Regions from separate parts of the Pseudomonas sp. FP603 genome, predicted to be linked through region 2. Evidence: riboswitches for the same ligand, from Rfam matches in the RefSeq annotation. Region 2 holds a riboswitch; the other holds the start of a gene.
What was found. A riboswitch is a leader RNA that binds a small molecule or an ion and turns the genes downstream of it on or off. The one in region 2 is predicted to bind cobalamin.
Positions count from the first base shown of each region.

Region 1: linked by a shared signal. The riboswitch ahead of cobO (cob(I)yrinic acid a,c-diamide adenosyltransferase) and the one ahead of PSH65_RS13615 (CbtB domain-containing protein) in region 2 are both predicted to bind cobalamin.

Region 1 covers NZ_CP117431.1:4,973,118-4,981,310, forward strand. The annotation lists gene PSH65_RS22935 (cobyric acid synthase) at 1-1,259, opposite strand, end outside; gene cobD (threonine-phosphate decarboxylase CobD) at 1,256-2,248, opposite strand; gene cbiB (adenosylcobinamide-phosphate synthase CbiB) at 2,241-3,149, opposite strand; gene bluB (5,6-dimethylbenzimidazole synthase) at 3,146-3,796, opposite strand; gene PSH65_RS22955 (cobyrinate a,c-diamide synthase) at 3,793-5,175, opposite strand; gene cobO (cob(I)yrinic acid a,c-diamide adenosyltransferase) at 5,172-5,783, opposite strand; cobalamin riboswitch at 5,864-6,098, opposite strand; gene PSH65_RS22965 (hypothetical protein) at 6,253-6,837, shown strand; gene PSH65_RS22970 (sorbosone dehydrogenase family protein) at 6,906-8,193, shown strand, end outside.
Region 2 covers NZ_CP117431.1:2,907,774-2,915,966, forward strand. The annotation lists gene PSH65_RS13590 (fatty acid cis/trans isomerase) at 1-1,981, shown strand, start outside; gene nfuA (Fe-S biogenesis protein NfuA) at 2,150-2,734, shown strand; gene cobM (precorrin-4 C(11)-methyltransferase) at 2,896-3,642, opposite strand; gene PSH65_RS13605 (cobalamin biosynthesis protein) at 3,725-4,138, opposite strand; gene PSH65_RS13610 (CbtA family protein) at 4,135-4,842, opposite strand; gene PSH65_RS13615 (CbtB domain-containing protein) at 4,854-5,057, opposite strand; cobalamin riboswitch at 5,178-5,406, opposite strand; cobalamin riboswitch at 5,595-5,809, shown strand; gene cobW (cobalamin biosynthesis protein CobW) at 5,911-6,972, shown strand; gene cobN (cobaltochelatase subunit CobN) at 6,976-8,193, shown strand, end outside.

The sequences.
Region 1 (8,193 bases), 2.1 Mb from region 2:
TGCCCATCGATACTTTGCGCACCATCGCAGCGACCATCGTCCAGCTGCACCGCTGGGTTTTCCAGCGCCGGCCCGGTAGTCACGCCGGCATGAATTTCATAGCCGCTGACCTCCGCATCTTCCAGCACCAGACGCCCACGCACATTGCGCAACTGCTTCTCTTCTTCGAGCTGCGTTTCGAACGCCAGCAGGCCCAAACCGGCACTGGAACCCGGCGCGCCTTCGAGGCCCAGCGGATCGTGCACCTGCTCGCCGAGCATTTGCAGACCGCCGCAGATTCCCAGTATTTTTCCGCCGTAGCGCAAGTGCCTCGAGATAGCCGCATCCCAGCCGTTGGCCCGCAGATACGCGAGGTCGCTGCGCACGCTTTTCGAGCCGGGAAGAATGATCAGGTCGGCCGGCGGAATAACCTGACCGGGGCCGATGAATTGCAGGTCCACTTGCGGATGCAGGCGCAGCGGATCGAAATCGGTGTGGTTGCTGATGCGCGGCAACACCGGCACCACCACGTTGAGCACTTGATCGGCCTTGTCGGTCTGACGCTGATCGAGGCCGTCCTCAGCCTCAAGGTGCAGGTCCATCACGTACGGCAAGACGCCGATCACCGGTTTGCCGGTGCGCGCCTCCAGCCAATCGAGGCCAGGTTGCAGCAAGGCGATGTCGCCGCGAAAACGGTTGATGATGAAGCCTTTGACTCGCGCCTGTTCGCTGGGCGACAGCAGCTCCAGCGTACCGACCAAATGCGCGAAAACACCACCGCGATTGATGTCGGCGATCAATACCACCGGGCAGTCCACCGCCTCGGCAAAACCCATGTTGGCGATGTCGCCGGCGCGAAGGTTGATCTCTGCCGGCGAACCCGCTCCTTCGACCATCACCACCGGATACGCTGCGCTCAAACGCTCATGAGAGGCCAACACCGCTTGCATGGCGATGGCTTTGTAGTCGTGATAGGCGACAGCGTTCATCGTCGTGACCGCGCGACCATGAATGATCACTTGGGCGCCAGTATCGCTATTGGGTTTGAGCAGCACCGGGTTCATGTCGGTGTGCGGTTCGAGGTTGGCGGCTTGGGCCTGCACCGCTTGAGCACGGCCGATCTCACCACCGTCGGCGGTTACCGCGCTATTGAGGGCCATGTTCTGCGGCTTGAACGGCACGACACTCACGCCCTGGCGCGTCACCCAGCGACACAGCGCCGTCACCAGCGTGCTTTTACCGGCGTCCGATGTGGTGCCTTGCACCATCAACGTAGTCATTGCGCTTCCTTAACGTAAGCTTCAAGCGCTTGCTCGAGACGCAGCCAATCCGCTTCATCGGCGGGCAAGCCAAACCGCACGCTGCTGTTGTGGGTGAACAACCGCAGCAGAATGCCGCGCCGGGCCATGAATTCATGCAGCGCTTCGGCACGCTCGGTGATCAGCCATTGGAACAACGCACAGCCGCCCTGAGGTTTGAAACCGTACTGTTCAAGCAGCAACGCCAGACGCTCGCCGGCCTCGTCAGTGCGAATGCGCTGTCGAGTGTGCCCGTCCGTATCCGTCAGGCACGCCTGACCCAGCACTCGGGTCGGACCGCTGACCGCCCAAGGCCCGACCTGTTCGGCCAGCAGCTTGAGCAACTTGCGCTCGGCCAGCACAAACCCCAGCCGCACCCCGGCCAGGCCGAAAAACTTGCCGAAGGAGCGCAGCACGATCAAGCCGATCTGATGGGCGAACGGCGCCAGACTCAAATGCGGGGTGTTGTCCATGAACGCCTCGTCCACCACCAACCAGCCACCGCGCTGGGCCAGCCGCGCATGCCAATCCAGCAGACGAGCCGGGGTCAGGCTCAGCCCCGTGGGATTGTTGGGATTGACCACCACCAGCACGTCGAAGCTGTCGAGAAAGAAATCGACTTCCGACTCCAGCACTTCACGCACGATGTAACCGTTGCGACGCCAGGCTTCGGCGTGTTCGGCGTAACACGGCGACAGCACGCCGACCTTGCCGGCCCGGCGCAAACGCGGCAGTAACTGGATCGCCATTTGCGAACCGGCCACCGGCAACACTTGGGCCGCACCGTAATAGTCGCAGGCGGCCTGCTCAAGTCCGTCATCGGTTTCCGGCAGCCGTGCCCAGGCCCGCAGCGGGATGTCCGGCACCGGGAATGGCCAGGGCGCAAGGCCACTGGACAGGTCGAGCCAATCGGCTTCGGCAATGCCGTATTCAAGCGCCGCCTTGCGCAAGCGGCCACCGTGCTCAAGCATAGAATTCAGCCCCCACGCAGAGAATCAGCAGCCATAACCATACCCCGCGCTGGACCAATTGCCAGCCACGGTCGATGGAATCGGCATCCGCCGGTACGCCTTCGCCCAACTGGGGACGCTGATGCAGTTCACCGTGATAGATCGCCGCCCCGCCCAACTCGACCCCCAGCGCACCGGCACCAGCCGCCATCACCGGCCCGGCATTCGGGCTGTCCCAGGTCGGGCCCTGGGTACGCCAGCACTTCAGCGCCAGTCGGGTTTTGCCCAGCAGCGCGTAAGTCAACGCCACCAGGCGTGCAGGAATGTAATTGAGAACATCGTCGATCTTCGCCGCGGCCCAACCGAAACGTTCGAAGCGATCGTTGCGATAACCCCACATCGCATCGAGGGTGTTGCTCAGGCGATAGAGCACCACGCCGGGCGCACCCGCCACGGCAAACCAGAACAGCGCGGCGAACACCGCATCGCTGCCGTTCTCCAGCACCGATTCGGTGGCGGCGCGGGCGACTTCGGTTTCATCCAGTTCGCTGGTCTGACGGCTGACCAGATAGCCGACACGTTTGCGCGCCTCGATCAAGTCATCGCTGCGCAGGGCCTTGGCCACCGGCTCGACGTGTTCACCAAGGCTGCGCATGCCGAGGGCACAATAGAGCACGAGAATCTCGACGATCCAACCGACATAAGGCGCCCAGGAAAATGCGGTGGCCAACAAGGTCAGCGGCACGACAGCCATCACCCAGGCCGTCACGCCATGACTGCGCCAGCCACGGCCACCGGAATTGAAACGTTGCTCGATGCGATCGGCAAAACGACCGAACGCCACCAGCGGATGCCAGCGTTTGGGTTCACCCAGCAGCGCATCCAGCGCGACCGCGGCGACACTCAACAACGCCACACTCATTGACTCACTCCCCAATAATTTTCATACAGCAACTCGCTGAGTGGACGCGCCTGCGCCCAACCTTCGAGTACCAGCATCGGCGCCGGATAGAATTCCTTGACCGGTCCCAGGCAAAGAACGGCCATAGGCTTGGCTCCGGTCGGTAAACCCAGCAAGTCCGCGAGCGCTTGCGGCTCGAACAATGACACCCAGCCCATGCCCAGGCCTTCGGCGCGGGACGCGAGCCAAAGATTCTGGATGGCGCAGGACAGCGAGGCCATGTCCATTTCCGGCAATGTACGACGGCCGAAGATATGCCGCTCACGATCGTCCATCAGCGCGGCGACCAGCACCTCGGCGCAGTCGTTGATGCCTTCGACCTTGAGCTTCATGAATTCGTCGGAGCGCTCGCCGAGGGCTTCAGCGGTGCGGACGCGTTCGTCTTCCACCAACTGCTGAATCTTGCCGCGCAGTGCCCGGTCGCTGATGCGGATGAATCGCCAGGGCTGCATCAGGCCAACACTCGGGGCCTGATGCGCGGCTTCGAGCAGACGGCGCAGTAACTCGGGCTCGACGGTGCCGCCGCTGAAGTGGCGCATGTCGCGGCGTTCGCCGATGGCTCGGTAGACCGCAGCGCGTTCGGCTTCGGAAAAGGCGTTGTCCGTCATGGCCTCTTCGCGGGCAAGCCCGCTCCTACAGGGTTTAGGTGATCCAATGTAGGAGCGGGCTTGCCCGCGAAGGCGGCCTCACGGCCAGGCGCAAACAACGCGGCAATCGCCGATGGATTGGACGGAAAATAAAAGTGCACATAAGAAGCCGTCATCCGCCCCTCACGATAAACCGCCTCCGCCCCTCGCCCGCCATTGGGGCTCACGCCACGCGCAATCGGCTCAAGCTCGGTGCTGGTCAACGAGTGGTGATACGTGTGCCCACGCAGCAAACCTTCCGGCAACTCCACCGCCTGCAAGGCCAACGCGGCGAGACGCTTCTGCATCACCGCATCACCGGCCAGCAAGCCAACCAGTTCAGCGCGCGTGCCCTCGACATCGGTCAAGGAATCCAGCAGATACAGCATGCCGCCACACTCGGCCAGCAACGGTTTGCCCGCCGCGTGGTGAGCGCGGATCGCGTTCAGCATCGGTGTGTTTTGCGACAACGCCACATGGTGCAATTCGGGGTAGCCGCCCGGTAGATAAAGGCTGTCTGCCTCCGGCAACCCGGTGTCGCGGATCGGCGAGAAGAAAGACAATTGCGCGCCCATGGCCCGCAGCAGATCCAGGCTCGCGCCGTAGGTAAACGCGAAAGCTTCGTCCCGGGCCACGGCAATCCGCACACCGGCCAGCAACGGTTCGGCGGCGATTATTTCAGGCGCGGTGAATTCCACGGCCGGCGGTAAAGCCACATCGCAACTGCTGGCCAGTGACTCGGCCGCCGCATCGAGACGCAGGTCGAGATCATTCAATTCACTGGCCTGAACCAGACCGAGATGCCGACTTGGCAATTCAATGCCGGTCTCCCGGGACAATGCGCCGTACCAGCGCAAGCCTTCCGTCAGGCTGCCTTCGAGCAACTGCGCATGACGCAAGGTGCCGACCCGGTTGGCCAACACACCGGCAAACGGCAAGTCCGGCTGATAGCGTGCAAGGCCCAGGGCCAGCGCGCCAAACGTCTGCGCCATGGCGGTGCCGTCGATCACGCCGAGCACCGGCACACCGAAGTGCCGCGCCAGGTCGGCGCTGGACGGCGTACCGTCGAACAGCCCCATGACGCCTTCGATGAGGATCAGATCGGCTTCGCCAGCGGCCTCCCACAAAAGCCGTCGACTTTCTTGTTCGCCGACCATCCACATGTCGAGTTGATAGACCGGTGCACCGCTGGCGCGCTCGAGAATCATCGGGTCGAGAAAGTCCGGGCCGCATTTGAACACGCGAACCTTGCGCCCCTGATTGCGATGCAAACGGGCGAGCGCGGCGGTGACGGTGGTCTTGCCCTGACCGGAGGCCGGCGCGGCAATCAGTACCGCCGGGCAATGCCGGGGTTGATTCACAGCTCGACGCCTTTTTGCGCTTTGATTCCGGCCTGGAAGGCGTGCTTGATCATGCCCATTTCAGTGACGGTGTCGGCCAGCTCGATCATCTCTGGTTTGGCGCCACGACCGGTGACCACCACGTGCTGCATCGGTGGACGGGCCTGCAAGTCGCTGAGCACCTGATCGAGATCGAGATAGCCGTGCTTGAGGGCGATGTTCAACTCGTCGAGCACCACGAGGCCAATGGCCGGATCACGCAGCAATTCGCGGGACACCGCCCACGCGGCTTCGGCGGCGGCAATGTCACGCTGGCGGTCCTGGGTTTCCCAGGTGAAGCCCTCGCCCATCACATGAAAACGCACCTGCTCAGGAAAGCGCCGGAAGAACAGCTCCTCGCCGGTGCTGCTGCGCCCCTTGATGAACTGCACCACGCCGCACTGCATGCCGTGGCCCATGGCCCGGGAAAGCATGCCAAACGCCGAACTGCTCTTGCCTTTGCCGTTGCCAGAGAGCACCAGCAGCAAACCGCATTCATTCGGGGAGTTGGCGATGCGTTCGTCGATCACCGCTTTTTTGCGCAGCATGCGCGCCAGATGGCGTTCGTCACGATCGGGGGTATCAGTCATGGGGGAGCTCTCCGTTGAGGCTGGATAACGGCGGGCAGGCACAAGAATAGACGGCAAGAAGCCTGGCATCGCCCACCGTGATGCCGTTGGATGAATCAGGCCGGTCTCCGGGCTCATGAGCGGCTTGTGCCTGACTGCGCGCCTTCCCATGTCGACAGTCGACACAGTGGCTCAAGACGCAGCTTTTACTCATTTACCGTTGCGGGGGCAGCGCCGGGATCATGACTCTTCATCGCTTGAAGATAGTCACTCACCGGCTTCCCTGTTTCACTCTGTCGGCCACCGCCACAGAGCACCTGAAACAAGCCGCGAAGGTTAGAGGGTTGGGGGTGGAGCGTCAATTAAAGCCGGGACGCCGCTGAGCGAATAACTGCCATCGATCAATTAACTGACGCCAATCTTGTGCCACACTGTCAGCAGTGATATCAAAGAGCCACAACCTCACAACACAATAACAAGGGTGAGCCACATGCAAGGCATGATCATCAGCAATCCGAAGCTGGAATTCCTGCGACCGGTGCTGGAACGCTGGTTTGACTGTATCGACCGCTATAACGCTGTTCGCGGCGATAACGACACACCTTATTGGTACGACGAAAAAGCCAACCTCAGCCTGCTTTCCGCCGCGGCCTGGATGGCGGAAATGGTCACCTTGCAACAAACGTCGACGCGCAAGCAGAACGAAGAAGGCGAACGCAACGCCCGCGCCGATCTGTTTATCGCCAGCAGCGAAGAACGCGCGTATCTCCAGGCCACCCAGCGCTGGCCGCGGGTCAATAGCTTGAACCTGACTCAGGCATTGGCGGACATCACCAGTGACGCGAAGCGAATCAGCTACGCAAGCGATCTGAAACTCGGCTGCCTGTTCGTAGCGCCGCAAAAAGCTCAGCAGAGCGCTACCCCGGAAGAACTTCAGGACATGGTCGACGACCTGCAAAAGGAACACAGCTGCGCCGTGGCCTGGTATTTCCCATACGCCTACCGCAAGTTGCGCAATGAAGCCGGCAACTACCATCCAGGCATCGCTGTTCTGCTCAAGGAAGCCCGCGGCTGACCGGTTGAACCATCGAGCGTCTACGCTTCTCTATGATTACGTCAATGCATTCATAGGGAAGATCAGTAATGCGCAAACCCCAGCTCGTTTTCATCATCGCGCTCGCCGGAGGGCTCGCCGCCTGTGGTGAAACCTCCAGCCTGCAAGTCTCGGATGGCACAGGCCCCTCGCCCAAACTGCCAGAACCCAATAAAACCCTGATCCCGACGGTTAACATCGCCCCGGCGATCGGCTGGCCTGAGGGCAAGAAACCTGTCGCCGCGCCAGGAACTCAAGTGGCGGCATTTGCCGAAGGCCTCGAACACCCGCGCTGGCTCTATGTATTGCCCAACGGCGATGTGCTGGTGGCCGAAACCAATGCACCGGCCAAATCCGATGGCGGTATTCGTGGCTGGATCATGGGCAAAGTCATGGGCCGCGCCGGTGCCGGCGTCCCCAGCCCGAACCGCATCACCCTGCTGCGGGACAAGGACCACGACGGCGTCGCCGAAACCCGCACAGTATTTCTGGAAAATCTCAACTCCCCCTTCGGCATGACCCTGGTCGGCAAGGACCTGTACGTTGCCGATACTGACCGCTTGCTGCGCTTCCACTACGAAGACGGCGAGACAGCGATCAAGTCGCAGCCAATCAAAGTGGTCGATCTACCGGGCGGTACGCTGAATCACCACTGGACCAAGAACGTCATCGCCAGCAGGGATGGCAGCAAGCTGTACGTCACCGTGGGCTCGAACAGCAACGTCGGTGAAAACGGCATGGATCAGGAGGAAGGCCGCGCGGCGATCTGGGAAGTCGATCGCGCCACCGGCAGCCATCGGATCTTCGCCTCGGGGATTCGCAATCCAAACGGTCTGGCCTGGGAGCCTCAGAGCGGTGCACTGTGGACCGCCGTCAACGAGCGGGACGAAATCGGCAGCGACCTGGTGCCGGACTACATCACATCTGTGAAGGACGGCGGGTTCTACGGCTGGCCCTACAGCTATTACGGCCAGCACGTCGACATTCGCGTCGAACCGCAAAACCCTGATCTGGTGGCCAAGGCGATTGCACCGGACTACGCGGTGGGGCCACATACCGCATCACTGGGCCTGACATTCGCCGAAGGCAGCAAGTTGCCCGCGCCATTCACCCAAGGTGCATTCATCGGCCAGCATGGTTCGTGGAACCGCAAGCCACACAGTGGCTACAAAGTGATTTTCGTGCCGTTCAGCGCCGGCAAACCGGCCGGACAACCGGTGGATGTGCTCACTGGCTTCCTCAACGACGAGGAAAAAGCCATGGGCCGGCCGGTGGGCGTGGTGATCGATCAGCAGGGCAGCTTGCTAGTGGCGGATGATGTGGGGAACAAGGTGTGGC
Region 2 (8,193 bases):
CGACGCCCAGGGCAGTCAGGCGGCACTGATGGCGCGCATGCTTGAATTGGGGCACAAAACCCCGCTGCAACCCAACGCCAAGTTGCCGGAAGACATCGTCCTGGGCCTGAACCGGGAAAATATGTGCGCCATGCCGGCGGAGTTCGACGGCTATACCAGCTCCCACCCGAAAGAAGGCATGCCGCTGGCGGTCACCGGCCTGACCGATCAGCAATACCAGACGTTGCAACGCTGGCTGGCCTCCGGTGCGCCAATCGATGAGCAGGGCCTGGTGCCCAGCGCCAGGGAAGCCTTGCAGGTGGTGCAGTGGGAGAACCTGCTCAACGCGCCGGGCGCCCGGGAGAGTCTGGTGGGGCGCTGGTTGTTCGAGCACTGGTTTCTGGCGCACCTCTATTTCAAGGACGGCGAGCCGGGGCATTTCTTTCAGTGGGTACGTTCGCGCACGCCGACGGGGCAGCCAATTGATTTGATCAACACCCGCCGTCCGAATGACGATCCGGGCACTCAGGTCTATTACCGTTTATGGCCGGTGCAAGGCGTGATCGTGCACAAGACCCACATCACCTATCCGCTGAGCGCGGCGAAGATGGCGCGGATCAAAAGCCTGTTTTACAGCGGCAATTGGCAGGTCAATGCGCTGCCAGGTTACGGGCCGGAGCGACGGGCCAATCCGTTCACGACCTTTGAGGCCATCCCGGCCCAGGCGCGTTACCAGTTCATGCTCGATAACGCCGAGTACTTTGTGCGCACCTTTATTCGTGGCCCGGTCTGCCGCGGCCAGATCGCCACCGACGTGATTCGCGACAACTTCTGGGCGTTGTTCCAGGCCCCGGAGCATGACCTTTACATCACCGACCCGAACTATCGTGGCCAGGCCACGCCGTTGCTGGCGATGCCGGGGCAGAACGATGACGTCGGCAGCGTCCTGAGCTTGTGGCACGCCTACCGCGACAAACGCAACGAATACGAAGCCTTGCGCCGCGACAGCTACGCTGACCTGCCGGCACCGAGCTGGTCGACCCTGTGGGCCGGCAATGACAACGCACTGCTGAGCATCTTCCGGCATTTCGACAGCGCTTCGGTGAACAAAGGCCTGATCGGTGACGTCCCGCAAACCATTTGGCTGTTCGATTACCCGTTGCTGGAGCGTACGTATTACCAGTTGGCGGTCAACTTCGATGTGTTCGGCAACGTCTCCCATCAGGCACAGACCCGGCTGTACTTCGACCTGATTCGCAACGGTGCCGAGCAGAACTTCTTGCGTCTGATGCCGGCCGACTCACGGGACGGTTACCTCGACGATTGGTATCAGAACGGTGGCAAGTTCAAGATGTGGCTGGATTATGAGTACATCGATAACGACAAACCAACGGCGCTGACGCTGGACGAAAAGGACCCCAAACGCGATTTCGCCCTACAGTTGCTGGCCCGGTACGGCGAACTCAATGCCAAGACTGACCCGATCAACCGCTGCGATGGCGCTTACTGCTCGCGGCCGAACATCGATCTGGCCTTGCAGAACGCCGAACAGGCCTTGAGCCACCTGACTTCACGTCCGGCTGCGGGGCTGAAGGTCATCGATCAGTTGCCAGAAGCCACGATGTTGCGCATCGAGACCCCAAGCGGCAAGCGCGAGGTCTACAGCCTGCTGCGCAATCGCGCCCACAGTAACGTGGCGTTCCTGCTCGGTGAATCGCTGCGCTATCAGCCAGGGCTCGATACGTTGACGATTTATCCGGGGGTACTCAGCAGCTACCCCAACTTCATGTTCAACATCCCGGCCGGGCAAGTGCCCGCGTTCGTCGACGCGATGGAAAATGCCAGGGACGCCGCCAGTTTCGAGAAAATCGTCGAACGCTGGGGCATTCGCCGCAGCCATCCGCAGTTCTGGCAGTATTTCCATGATCTGAGCCGCTACATCCACGACACCGACCCGGTGGAAGAGGGCGTGCTGGATATGAACCGCTACGAGAATCTTTGATTGAAAGCCTGAACACGCACTGCCGAACCCTTGTAGGAGCGACCTGTGGCGAGGGGGCTGCGGTGATCAGAGGATCATCGATCAGCGCATCTTTCCCGACAAAAATACTAGGACTTTGTCCGGCGCGATGATTGGCGTAAACTGCGTCCAAGCCTGCGAGGAGTTTCCATGACCGCTATTACCATTACCGACGCCGCCCACGATTATCTGGCTGATCTGCTCTCCAAGCAGAACACCCCGGGTATCGGCATCCGCGTCTTTATCACCCAGCCTGGCACCCAGTACGCCGAAACCTGCATTGCCTACTGCAAGCCGGGCGAAGAAAAACCTGAAGACACGGCGCTGGGGCTCAAAAGCTTCACCGCTTACATCGACTCGTTCAGCGAAGCATTCCTGGACGATGCGGTAGTCGACTACGCGACCGACCGTATGGGCGGCCAGCTGACCATCAAGGCGCCAAACGCCAAAGTACCGATGGTCAACGCCGACAGCCCGGTCAACGAGCGCATCAACTACTACCTGCAAACCGAGATCAACCCGGGGCTGGCCAGCCACGGCGGTCAGGTCAGCCTGATCGATGTGGTCGAAGACGGCATCGCGGTGCTGAAATTCGGCGGCGGTTGCCAGGGCTGCGGCCAGGCAGACGTCACCCTGCGCGAAGGCATCGAGCGCACCTTGCTCGAGCGTATTCCCGAGCTCAAGGGCGTTCGTGACGTGACCGACCACACGCAGAAAGAAAACGCCTACTACTAAGGTGTTCGCTGCGACATAAAAAAACGGTGCCCGTGAGCACCGTTTTTTTTTGATCGTTCCCACGCTCTGCGTGGGAATGCAGCCCGGGACGCTCCGCGTCCCAAGAGCGGACGCAGAGCGTCCATTGAGGCATTCCCGCGCAGAGCGTGGGAACGATCATCTCAGGGTCTGTAGAGGTGCGCATGCCCCGCGCGATACAACGACGACTCACTAAAGTGATCGCTGCCCAACACCCGGCCCACCAGAATCAGCGCCGTGCGGCGAAATCCCTTGGCTTGAACCTTCCCGGCAATATCCGCCAGCGTCCCCACCACCCAATCCTGATCCGGCCAGCTCGCCCGATGAATCACCGCGATCGGGCAATCGGCGCCGTAGTGCGGCAGCAGTTCGGCGAGGATTTTCTCCAGATGATTGACCCCCAAGTGGATCGCCATGGTCGCCCCATGCTGCGCCAGGCTACCGAGTTCTTCCCCGGCCGGCATCGCGGTCTTGTCGGCGTAGCGGGTCAGAATCACGCTCTGTGACACGTCCGGCAAGGTCAGTTCAGCACCCAAAAGCGCCGCACAAGCGGCAGTGGCGGTGACGCCAGGAATGATTTCGAAAGGAATGTCGAGTTCACGCAAGTAGCGAATCTGCTCGCCAATCGCGCCGTACAGGCTCGGATCGCCGGAATGCACCCGGGCCACGTCCTGGCCGTTGGCATGGGCGGTCTTGATCAACTCGATGATCTGTTCCAGGTGCAATTCGGCGCTGTTGACCACCTGTTCGGCCCGGTGACCCTCCAGCACGGCGGCGGGCACGAGGGAGCCTGCATAGATGATGACCGGGCAGCTACGAATCAGCCGCTGGCCTTTGACGGTGATCAGTTCCGGGTCGCCGGGGCCTGCGCCAATGAAGTAGACGGTCATCGTCGTTTCCTGTCAGAAAAAGGGCATGGGCACACTTCAGATGAAGATTGCTCATGATCGAAGGCGGGGATTATCGGGGATTTTACGCGGCGCTGGCCAATGCCAGGGTGGCCTGGGCGTATTTCTGTCGTGGAATCAGCAACTTTGCCGGTGCCTGAGCCAATTGTTCGGCCAGTGCCAGCGCGGCACTTTCCGCTACGCCGTAACAGCCGGTGCGTTCGAACGCGATGTCCGAGTGGTGGCTGAGTTGCGGTTCATAACCGGCCAATTGTTCGCTGCTGAAATACATCAGCGGCAACGCCAGTTGCTCAGCCAGTTCGATCAGGGCGGGTTCTTCGCGCTTGAGGTCGATACTGGCCAAGGCCTTGATCTCACGAAGCTCGATTTGATGGGCCTGTAACGCCTGATCAAGTAGCGCCCGCAGCGTGCTGACGGGGCAGCCGCGCTGGCAGCCCAGGCCGACCACCAAGGTCGGCGCTGCGCTGACGTCAGTCATGCGGAGTATTGGCCATCGCTTTTGCGGCGAAACAACCAGGCGCTGATCAGGCCTAGGGCCAGCCAGAACACCACGTTGGTCAGATGCGAAGCGATTTTGAATTGCGTTTCCAGGGCTTCCGGCGCCAGCATCGAATGGACTTCCGGTTGTGGCGCGCCGATGACGTGCGGGACGGCCAGAATCGCCACGCCGAGGATCTTCATCAGCCAGTGGCGGCTGAACACGATCAGCGCGATGCCGACAGCGGTGGAGGCGGCAGTACCAATCCACCAGATCTGCCGTTGCGCCAGATCCGCCGCGGCAGTGCCTGGCAGTTCAGGTGGCAGGCCGAGGGTTGGCGCCAGCACGAACGTCGCATAACCGGCCAGACCCCAGAGCAGGCCCTGAGAGGTACGGCGTGGAGCGCGCAAGGTGTAGAGACCCGCAAGCATCAGGGCGAAACCGACCGCTACCACCAGATTGCCGCCGGTGGTCGACAGCACGCGCTGCCAGCCGTCTTCAGGTTCCCAGGCTTGCGCATCGTGAGTGTGAGCGGTGACAGCACCCGCGGCGTGCTCGTGGATTTCAACAGCGGCCGGTTCGGATTTTTCGTAGGTCTCGGCCTGCAAAATCAGCGGGGCTACCCAGAAGCTTTGCAGCAGGGTCAGCAGCAGGGCGGCCAGCAGCCCGGTGAACCCTGCGGTTTGCGCAATACGCTTGATCATGTCAACAGGTCTCAATGGCACGGAAAGGCGGAGCTGTGACGGGTATCGTGCGCGGCGTTGTGCACCGCTTCGATGTGCGAGAAACCGGCGAAATACACAAGGCACGCGCCAAGGATCGACGCACAAAAAGCGGCGGTCAGGCGTTGGCTCAGGGTCGTGGTGGTGCTGGCGATGCTCTTATCGGTGTTGCTGCCGGTGCTGCTGATGATCGACATGGCGCTTCCCTCTGGTCTGTCAGCGGGTGAATAGAGCGCATGAAAACCTCCGCACGCCGGGGCACGCAGAGATTTCGAACAGCGCCCGCCCACCGCGGGTTTGTTATTCAGTGAACGTAAAAGTCACTTTGTGTTGCGGGCCGGTCTCCGGGCTCGCGAGGGGCAGGGCTAACGCCTGGACCTGCAAGCATCACCTTCCCATGCCGTATGACGGGCACAGTGGATCTGACGCTTCACTCGCTTACCGTTGCGGGGGCAGCACCGGACTGACATGGCTTTAGAGTAAAGCACATGATTCACCGGTTTCCCGTTTCACCCTGTGAAGGGCACCCGTAACAAGGCGTGTAGGAGAGCATGGGCGGGGGTTGGGCGTCAATTGGCAGGGGTTCTCAACTCGGAACCCGGTCGTCTGCATCGCGGGCAAGCCACGCTCCCACAAGGGAATGCGATCAACTGTGGGAGCGGGCTTGCCCGCGATGGCGTCATCCCAGCCGCCACAGAACGCGGCATGGACATTGACCCGCCCCCACACGATGCGTAGCCTTGCGCTTTCGAGGTTCTTCGGTGTCTGCCGAAGCTAAGAAGGGAACGCGGTCGATGCCGCGGCTGCCCCCGCAACTGTGAACGGTGATGTTCGCTGCCACGCCACTGCAAGCCCTGATCCATCAGGTTCGCGGGAAGGCGCAGCAAACGCCAGTCGAACGATTGGCACACCGTCAGCCAGGAGACCTGCCTCGAAACAGATTCTCACTTTCAACCGGGCGGGGTGATCCGGTGGCGAACTCTTCAGGCACGCGCGCCCGCGTTGCCAGTCGTCGTCCCGTATGCCCGCCACCTTGCCAAAGGGCATCCGATGAAAACACTGGCCAAACTCCCCGTCACCATCGTTACCGGCTTCCTCGGCTCGGGCAAAACCACCTTGCTGCGCCACATGCTCGACAACGCCCAGGGCCGCCGTATCGCGGTGATCGTCAACGAGTTCGGCGAGCTGGGCATCGACGGCGAAATCCTCAAGCAGTGCTCGATCGGTTGCACCGAAGAAGAAGCCAGCGGTCGCGTCTATGAACTGGCCAACGGCTGCCTGTGCTGCACGGTTCAGGAAGAATTCTTCCCGGTGATGCGCGAACTGGTCGCTCGTCGCGGCGACCTCGACCACATCCTCATCGAAACTTCGGGCCTGGCCCTGCCAAAGCCTTTGGTTCAAGCCTTCCAATGGCCAGAAATCCGCAGCGCCTGCACGGTTGACGCGGTGATCACCGTGGTCGACAGCCCGGCTGTCGCGGCTGGCACCTTCGCTGCGTTCCCGGATCAGGTCGATGCCCAGCGCAAACTCGACCCGAACCTGGACCACGAATCGCCGCTGCACGAGCTGTTCGCCGACCAACTGGCCAGCGCCGACCTGGTGATTCTCAACAAGGCCGACCTGATCAGCGCCGCAGACCTGGCCCGTGTGCGCCTGGAAGTCGCCGAAGAACTGCCGCCAGCGGTGAAAGTCATCGAAGCCAGCAGCGGTCGTTTGCCTCTGGACGTGCTGATCGGCCTCGGCGCCGGTTCAGAAGAACACATCGACAGCCGCCACAGCCATCACGATCATCACCATGAAGGCGAAGACGACCACGACCATGACGCGTTCGATTCCATCTCGATCGAGCTGCCCCAAGCCGACGAAAGCCTGCTGATGGACGCGCTGACGCAACTGGTGGTCCAGCACGGCATTCTGCGGGTCAAAGGTTTCGCGGCGGTGCCGAACAAGCCGATGCGCCTGCTGATCCAGGGCGTGGGCACGCGTTTCGACAAACACTTCGACCGTCAGTGGGGCGCCGAAGAGGCACGCACCACGCGACTGGTGTTGATTGGTCAGGCGCTGGACGCCGCCCAGCTCGAAGCGCAATTGCGCGCTGCGCTCAGCGTTTAAATCATGCACCTGCTCAGGACCCAGCCCGGCGGTTTCGTGTCGGATGACAACATTGCCGACCTTGGACAAACCCCCGCCGAGCTGGTGATCCTGTGCAGCGGTGATTCCAGCCTGGCGCTGCTCGCCGAAGCGGCGCAGCAGTTGCCCGACGATTACCCGAGCGTACGCCTGGCCAACCCGATGCAGGTGCAGAATCACGCCTCGGTCGATCTCTACGTCGACGAAGTGCTGCGCCACGCCAAGGTGATTCTGATCTCGCTGCACGGCGGCATCGCCTATTGGCGTTACGGCATCGAGCGTCTGGTGGAATTGTCCCAGCGCGGCGTGCAACTGATTCTGGTGCCGGGGGACGATCGCCCGGACCCGGAACTCAGTGACCTGAGCACCGTAACCGCGCAAGACCGCGACCGGCTCTGGCACTTCCTGCGTCAGGGCGGCATGGCCAACGCGCTCGACCTGTTTCGCTGCCTCGCCAATCGCTGGCTGGGCCGCGACTACCCATGGGCCGAACCGCAAACCCTGCCACGCACCGCAATCTACCATCCGCAAAAAAGCCCCGCTGAACTGAGCGATTGGCAAGCCGACTGGCAAGCTGATCAGCCGGTGGCGGCGGTGCTGTTTTACCGCTCGCATTTACAGGCGGCGAACACCGGTTTCATCGATATTTTCTGCCAGCGTTTGCAAGCGGCGGGGTTGAACCCGTTGCCGATTGCGCTGGCCAGCTTGAAAGAGCCCGGCTGCCTGACAGTGGTCGAGGAGCTGTTGGATGAAGTCGAAGCGGGGGTGATTCTCAACACCACCGGTTTCGCCCAGTCCAGCCCCGAAGCGCCGCACCTGCGGCCGTTTCGTCGCAACATCCCGGTCATCCAGGCAATCTGCGCCCAGGACAACGAGCCCGGTTGGCGTGCCAGCGAGCAGGGCCTCGGTCCCCGTGACCTGGCAATGCACATCGCACTGCCGGAGCTGGACGGGCGGATTATCAGTCGGCCGATCAGTTTCAAGGACCTGGCCTGGCGCAGTGAGCGCAGTCAATCCGACGTGGTCTGCTACCGGCCGCAACCGGAGCGCATGGATTTTGTCGCAGAACTGGCACGACGCTGGATCGATCTGGCGCGCGTGCCCAATGGCGAAAAACGCATCGCCCTGATCCTCGCCAACTACCCGACTCGCGACGGGCGCATCGGCAATGGCGTCGGTCTCGACACCCCGGCTGCGGCATTG